DNA from 2 places in the Thermomonas fusca genome. Region 2 is predicted to be linked to the other one. Evidence: riboswitches for the same ligand, from Rfam matches in the RefSeq annotation. Region 2 holds a riboswitch; the other holds the start of a gene.
The links. A riboswitch is a leader RNA that binds a small molecule or an ion and turns the genes downstream of it on or off. The one in region 2 is predicted to bind thiamine pyrophosphate.
Positions count from the first base shown of each region.

Region 1 (3,376 bases), on a different contig from region 2:
CGCCGGCAAAGGGGCTGGCGCCGTCGCCGCCGGGCTGCGCGCCGATTTCCAGCACCTCCACCTCGGCACCGGCCTGCGCCAGTTCCAGCGCCGCCGCCAGCCCGGCCACGCCTGCGCCGAGCACGCGGATGCGCGCGCTCATGCCGGCAGGTCCGCCGGCGCATCCACGTACAACGCACCGCCGCCGGCGACGAACTCCTCCGCCTTCGCCTGCATCCCCGCTTCGGCATCGCCGCGCAGCTCGTGGCTGAGTTTCATCGAGCAGAACTTCGGCCCGCACATCGAGCAGAAGTGCGCGCTCTTGTGCGCGTCCTTGGGCAGGGTGGCGTCGTGGTAGGCGCGCGCGGTGTCGGGATCCAGCGAGAGGTTGAACTGGTCCTCCCAGCGGAACGCGAAGCGCGCCCGCGACAGCGCGTCGTCGTGCGCCTGCGCGGCCGGGTGGCCCTTGGCCAGGTCGGCGGCGTGGGCGGCGATCTTGTAGCTGATCACGCCGGTCTTGACGTCGTCGCGGTCGGGCAGACCGAGGTGTTCCTTCGGCGTCACGTAGCAGAGCATGGCGGTGCCGAACCAGCCGATCATCGCCGCGCCGATCGCGGAAGTCAGATGGTCGTGGCCGGGCGCGGCGTCGGTGGTCAGCGGGCCGAGCGTGTAGAACGGCGCGTCGCTGCAGACCTCCAGCTGGCGCGTCATGTTGTCGCGGATCCTGTGCATCGGCACGTGGCCGGGGCCTTCCACCATCACCTGGCAGCCCTTGTCCCAGGCCACTTTCGTCAGTTCGCCAAGGGTGTCGAGCTCGGCGAACTGGGCGGCGTCGTTGGCGTCGGCGATGCTGCCGGGACGCAGGCCGTCGCCCAGCGAGAACGCCACGTCATAGCGGCGCAGGATCTCGCAGATCTCGTCGAAGCGTTCGTACAGGAAGTTCTCGCGGTGGTAGGTCAGGCACCAGCGCGCCATGATCGAGCCACCGCGGGAAACAATGCCCGTCACCCGCTTCGAGGTCAGCGGCACGTGCGCCAGCCGCACGCCGGCGTGGATGGTGAAATAGTCCACGCCCTGCTCGGCCTGTTCGATCAGGGTGTCCTTGAACACCTCCCAGTCCAGCCGCGCGGGGTCGCCGCCGACTTTCTCCAGCGCCTGGTACAGCGGCACCGTGCCGATCGGCACCGGCGCGTTGCGCAGGATCCAGCTGCGCAGGTTGTGGATGTTGCGGCCGGTGGACAGGTCCATCACCGTGTCCGCGCCCCAGCGGATCGACCACACCAGCTTCTCCACTTCCTCGGCCACGCCGGAGGACAGCGCCGAGTTGCCGATGTTGGCGTTCACCTTCACCAGGAAGTTGCGCCCGATCACCATCGGTTCGAGTTCGGGATGGTTGATGTTGGCCGGCAGGATGGCGCGGCCGCGGGCGATCTCGTCGCGCACGAACTCCGGCGTCACCAGCGCCGGCAGCGCGGCGCCGAAGGATTCGCCTTCGGCCAGCCGCCGCTCTTCCTCGTCGCTGGCGGCGATGCGGCCGAGGTTTTCGCGATGGGCGGCGTACACCATTTCCTCGGTGACGATGCCGGCGCGGGCGAACTCCAGCTGCGTCACCGGCTGCCCGACGTGGCCGCGGCGCAGGGTGCGCGCCGCCGGGCAGGGCGCGACCAGCCGCTCGTCGCTGGCGAAACCGTTGTCCTCCGGGCGCACCGCGCGGCCTTCGACGACTTCGAAACCGCGCTGCGCCAGCCAGCTTTCGCGCAGCGCAGGCAGCCCGGCGGCCAGGTCGATGGCGACGCCGTCCTCGGCGTACGGGCCGGAGGTGTCGTACAGGTACAGCCGCGGCGTCTGCGGGTCGTCCAGGGCGATCTCGCGCAGCGGCACCCGCAGGCCGGGATGGCCGGGGGGCGACAGATAGACCTTGCGCGAGCCGCGGATCGGGCCGGTGGTGACGGTGCCCGGACGAGTGTCGGGTGCTGGCATGGATCTCCTCCTCGTGAAACGGCGGGAGATCCGGGGATTGGACGATGCAACGGCAGGCAGTGCCGGCCGGCACTGCAGGGTTTCTTCCGTTCCTACGCCGGCATGACCCGGATCAGGTGCAAGGGTCAGCTCGACGCTTTCTCAGCCCCGTACGGGGCTCCCCTCGGAATGGGCGCAGGATCGAGGCGCGCCTGCATGCTGTCAAGCGCGCGTCGGGCTTGCAGGCCGCGAATCCGTCCCCAGTTCGTCCGGATAGGTCGGGATTTCCTGAACGGAAGCCTGCTGCCATTGTTCCAACCGTGAAACGACTGTGAACTACCGGCGTGAACAGCAGTCACAAATGGCGACTGCTAGAATCGAATCCATGAGGGAAACCATGACGTCCACCGCGCTTGTCGCCAACAACCTGCCGATCCCCAGCGCCATGGGCTCGCTGGAGGCCTACATCAGCGGCGTGCACCAGATCCCGGTGCTGTCGGTGGAGGACGAGCAGCGCCTGGCCCATCGCCTGCGCGAAGACAACGACATCGCCGCCGCGCAGGAGCTGATCCTGTCGCACCTGCGCTTCGTGGTCCACGTGGCCCGCGGCTACAGCGGCTACGGCCTGCAGCTGGGCGACCTGATCCAGGAAGGCAACATCGGCCTGATGAAGGCGGTCAAGCGCTTCGACCCCAGCGTGGGTGTGCGCCTGGTCAGCTTCGCGGTGCACTGGATCCGCGCCGAGATGCACGAGTTCATCATCAAGAACTGGCGCATCGTCAAGGTGGCCACCACCAAGGCGCAGCGCAAGCTGTTCTTCAACCTGCGCAAGAGCAAGACCCGGCTGGGCTGGCTCAACGCCGAAGAAGTGCGGGTGGTGGCGAAGGACCTGAACGTGTCCGAGCGCGAAGTGCTGGAAATGGAGTCGCGCCTGTCCGGCCGCGACATCGGATTCGATGCGCCCGACGACGCCGACGATGACCACGCCCCGCCGGCACCGGTGAACTACCTGGTTGCCCACGACGCCGATCCCGCCGCCGCCTACGAATCCGCCGACAGCGAAGCCGACCAGCTGGAGGTGCTGCGCGAGGGCATGGCCCGCCTCGATGCCCGTTCGCGCGACATCATCAAGCGCCGCTGGCTGGACGCCGACAACAAGGTCACCCTGCAGGAACTGGCCGACGAATACGGCGTGTCCGCCGAACGCATCCGCCAGATCGAGGCCAATGCGCTGAAGAAGATGAAGGCGCTGTTCGCGGCGTAAGCCAAGCGCATCGTTGAAAACACGAACGGCCCGGAGCGATCCGGGCCGTTTTGTTTGGCGAGAAGACGCAACTACTCGCGCGCGCGCGCCACCGGCAGCCGCCAGCCGTGGCGCAAGGCCATCCAGCGCAGGCCGAAGCAGGCCAGCGCGCCGACCACCATCGCCGGCTGCTGC
Region 1 is NZ_SROY01000001.1:440,089-443,464, reverse strand. It holds gene E5S66_RS01980 (FAD-dependent oxidoreductase) at 1-142, opposite strand, end outside; gene thiC (phosphomethylpyrimidine synthase ThiC) at 139-1,959, opposite strand; TPP riboswitch at 2,032-2,133, opposite strand; gene rpoH (RNA polymerase sigma factor RpoH) at 2,324-3,202, shown strand; gene E5S66_RS01965 (trimeric intracellular cation channel family protein) at 3,274-3,376, opposite strand, start outside.
Region 1: linked by a shared signal. The riboswitch ahead of thiC (phosphomethylpyrimidine synthase ThiC) and the one ahead of E5S66_RS08325 (TonB-dependent siderophore receptor) in region 2 are both predicted to bind thiamine pyrophosphate.

Region 2 (3,376 bases):
CGCGACCTGCGGCAGGGTCCGCGACAGCCGGGTTTCGCGCTCGATCGCGCCGGCTTTGTTGCGCGCGCGCTCATGCAGGCGCACGAACTGCGCACCCAGCAACAGCTGCCAGCGGTCGCCCAGCGCCAGCCGGTCCATCGCGAAGCCGCTGCGCTGCCAGCTGTCGAGGCGGCGCACCTTGGGGCCGATCTGTTCGGGCGAGGGCGCGAAGGCGGGCGGATCGCCGTCGGCGATGTTCCAGCTGCCCACGTATTCGTTGACGTTGCGGTGGCGGTCGATGCTGCGGTGGAAGGCGCTGGCGCCGATGCTCAAGGCGTGCCCGACGCTGCCGGTCCGGAAGCGGCCTTCCAGGCTGGCGCGGGCGTTGTCGCCGGTGCGGGTGTCGTCCGGGTTGCGGTAGTCGTAGATGTCGTAGCTGCCGTCCGGTGCGAAGTACCAGGGCGGATTGCCGTTCCAGCAGGCGTCCACGTACCAGCAGCCGTAGGCGAAGGCGACGTTGTCGTCGATCACGCTGCGGCTGCGGCCGGCGGCCACGCGCAGCGTCCAGTCCTCGCCGAGGGCGTGGCGCAGGCGCGCGCTGGTGTTGCTGGCGCGGATCGACACCGGCTGCTGCCAGGGCTGATAGCCCAGCATCAGGCCGGGATCGGGGTCCTGCGGCAGCGTGGTGCCGCCCAGCAGCTGGTAGCCGGAGACCGAGCGCTGCGCGCTGGTCTGGTAGTTGCTGTCCAGCTCCAGCGTGGTGCCGGGGGCGATCTTCCAGTCCGCGGCCAGCGCGTAGAAATTGCGCCGCCCATCGGCGTGATGCACATGCGACTGCATGTCTTCCCAGGCCACGTTGGCGCGCAGGCCGAAGCTGGGGCTGAGCCAGCCGCCCATGTCCAAGGCCACGTAGCGCGAGCCACGCGAATCGGTGCCCAGCACCAGGTCACGCACCTCGGCTGGGCGCTTGCTGACGAAATTCACCACCCCGCCGGGTTCCATCACCCCCGCGGTCAGGCCGGCCAGGCCCTTCAGCACCTCGACCTGCTGCTTGTCCTCCAGCGCGATGGCCTGCTCGCCGGTCATGGCCAGGTTGTTGACGCGGTAGCCGGTGCCGGCGTCCAGTGCGAAACCACGGATGGCGATGCTCTGGTAGTAGCCCACCGGTGCGTAGTTGTCGCCCAGCGAGGCGTCCTCGCGCGCCAGTTCGCTGAGGGTGCGGACCTGGCGGTCGTCCAGCTGCTGGCGACCCACCACGTGGATGGCGGCGGGGGTGTCGCGCGGCGTGGCATTGCCCCAGCCGTCGATGCCGGCATCGCGGGTCTTGCCGTCGGCATCGGTGGTGGCGCGGACCGGCGCGAGGCGGGTGATCTTCGACTGGCCATCGGCCTCGTCGGCCGGCGCAGCGGTGGCCAGCAGCGGCAGCAGGGCAAGCAGCAGGGGGGTGCGGGAGAATTTCATCGTCGTCGTCTCAGGGAGGAGAGCGAAGCGACGGCGGACAGCCGTCCGCGCGGGACATGACCGTCCAATCAAGCTCCCTACGCCGGTGCAAACCGGATCAGGTTCCAAGGGACTCTCTCAGCCCGGCAACGCCGGGCACCCCCGCTTCTGTTGCAATTGAACCATGAACGGCCTGTGGCGGGCCAGCGCCGGCTCATTCCGGTTCGTGGATCGCTGTCAGCAAAGCCAGCCCCGGCGGGGTTTGGAACCATGCCGCATGGCCCAGCAGGAAGCCGTCCCAGGCCTGGTCCGCCTGTGCGCGCGCGCCGAATGCGGCCTGGTAATAGTCGATTTCCGACAGCGCGAAATCGATGTGCACCAGCGGCAGCAGGTCGGCGAGCAGGGCGCGTTCGGCGGTCGCCAACGGCAGCACTTCCGCATAGCCGGCGACCAGCGCCCGCGCGGTGTCCGGATGGATGGCCTGCATGCCGCGCTCCAGCTGCAGCCAGGCGATGGCGTTGCGCTCGATGGCGGTGGCCAGGTCGTACAGGGCGAAGGTCGGCGCACACAGGCCGAAGTCGAGCACGGCGGCCACTTCGGCATTGTCGCCGGCGCCGGTCCAGCAGAGATTGGAGGCGTGCCAGTCGCCGTGCGTCCACAGCCGCGGCAGTGCGTCGAGGTGCGGCTGCAGGGCGCGGTGGCGCGCCGCCAGCGGGGCGAGTTCGTCGCGCCAGTCGCCGCGGCCGGCGAGGTAGGCCGCGAGCCCTGGGCGCCAGACCCATTGCGATTCGATGGCGGCGTGCAACTCGGGCGCGCGCAGGGCGTCGTCGCGGGCAACCAGCAAGGTGGCGCTGCGCTGGGTGGCATCGAAGTCCGCCGCGGCCCGGTGCAGCCGTGCCAGCATGCGGCCGGCGTGGCGGGCATGCGCGAGCTGGCGCAGCGGCGTCCACGAGGGCGTGTCGCGATAAAGATCCAGCCCGGCGGCCGGCGCCTGGACTTCGTACACCCATTCGCCCATCGCGATGGCGGTCATGCCGTCGGCGTCGGCCAGTATCTGCGGAACCGGGATGTCGCGGCGGCGCAGATGGACGAGCAGAGCGTGTTCCTCCCCCAGCGCGACCGGCGTGCGCACGCGCAGGTGCTGGCGCTTGACGAAAACTTCGCCCGCCGCCGTGCCAACCCGCGCCACCGCCGAGAACGGGCGCGGGCTGCGCCAGAGGATCTGCATCGGCCCGCGCAGACCGGGAAAGCGTGCCAGCAGTGCATGCACATCCGCATCCTCCAGCTGCGGCCGATGCAGGGCGATCTGCTCGCTGTCCCAGCCGTGCAGGGGGTGGTTGCTGGCGGTCATGGCGGTCCTCGCTCCGGCGCGGAGCGCGGCCGGCAATGCTCACGAAACAAAACGCCCAACCTGTCCGAGGCTGGGCGTTGCGGATGGTGCCAGAGCTTTCTGCCAGCGAATGACTCTGTCGTCATGGGGTTCAGATCATAAGCGACAGGGGGGGGCGTTCCCGGAAGTCGCTATCCAGCACGGCCAGATGCCGCGGCCGGGGCGCTGGATGCGCGTCCGCCGGTACTTGGCTGTTCGAACGAATTGGGATACAAATGTATCCTATGTCCAGTCTTCCTCCCCGCCGCGCCGCCATCCTCGGTTTCATCCGTGACCGGGTGGCCGGCTATGGCCAGCCGCCGACCCTGGCCGAGATCGCCGCCGCCTGCGGGCTGGCGACCCGCGCGTCGGCGCGCAAGCACGTGCTGGCGCTGGCCGAGGCCGGGCTGGTGGAAGTCACCGCCGGGCAGGCGCGTGGCATCCGCCCGGCCGGGATGCGGGCGCGCGCCGACCTCTTGCGGGTGCCGGTGCTGGGCCGGGTGGCGGCCGGTACGCCGATCGGTGCCGATGCCGGGCTGGCCGACACCCTGACCCTGGACGCGCGGCTGTTTTCGGCTACGCCCGACT
Region 2 is NZ_SROY01000003.1:95,972-99,347, reverse strand. It holds gene E5S66_RS08325 (TonB-dependent siderophore receptor) at 1-1,440, opposite strand, end outside; TPP riboswitch at 1,498-1,593, opposite strand; gene E5S66_RS08320 (phosphotransferase enzyme family protein) at 1,634-2,770, opposite strand; gene lexA (transcriptional repressor LexA) at 3,034-3,376, shown strand, end outside.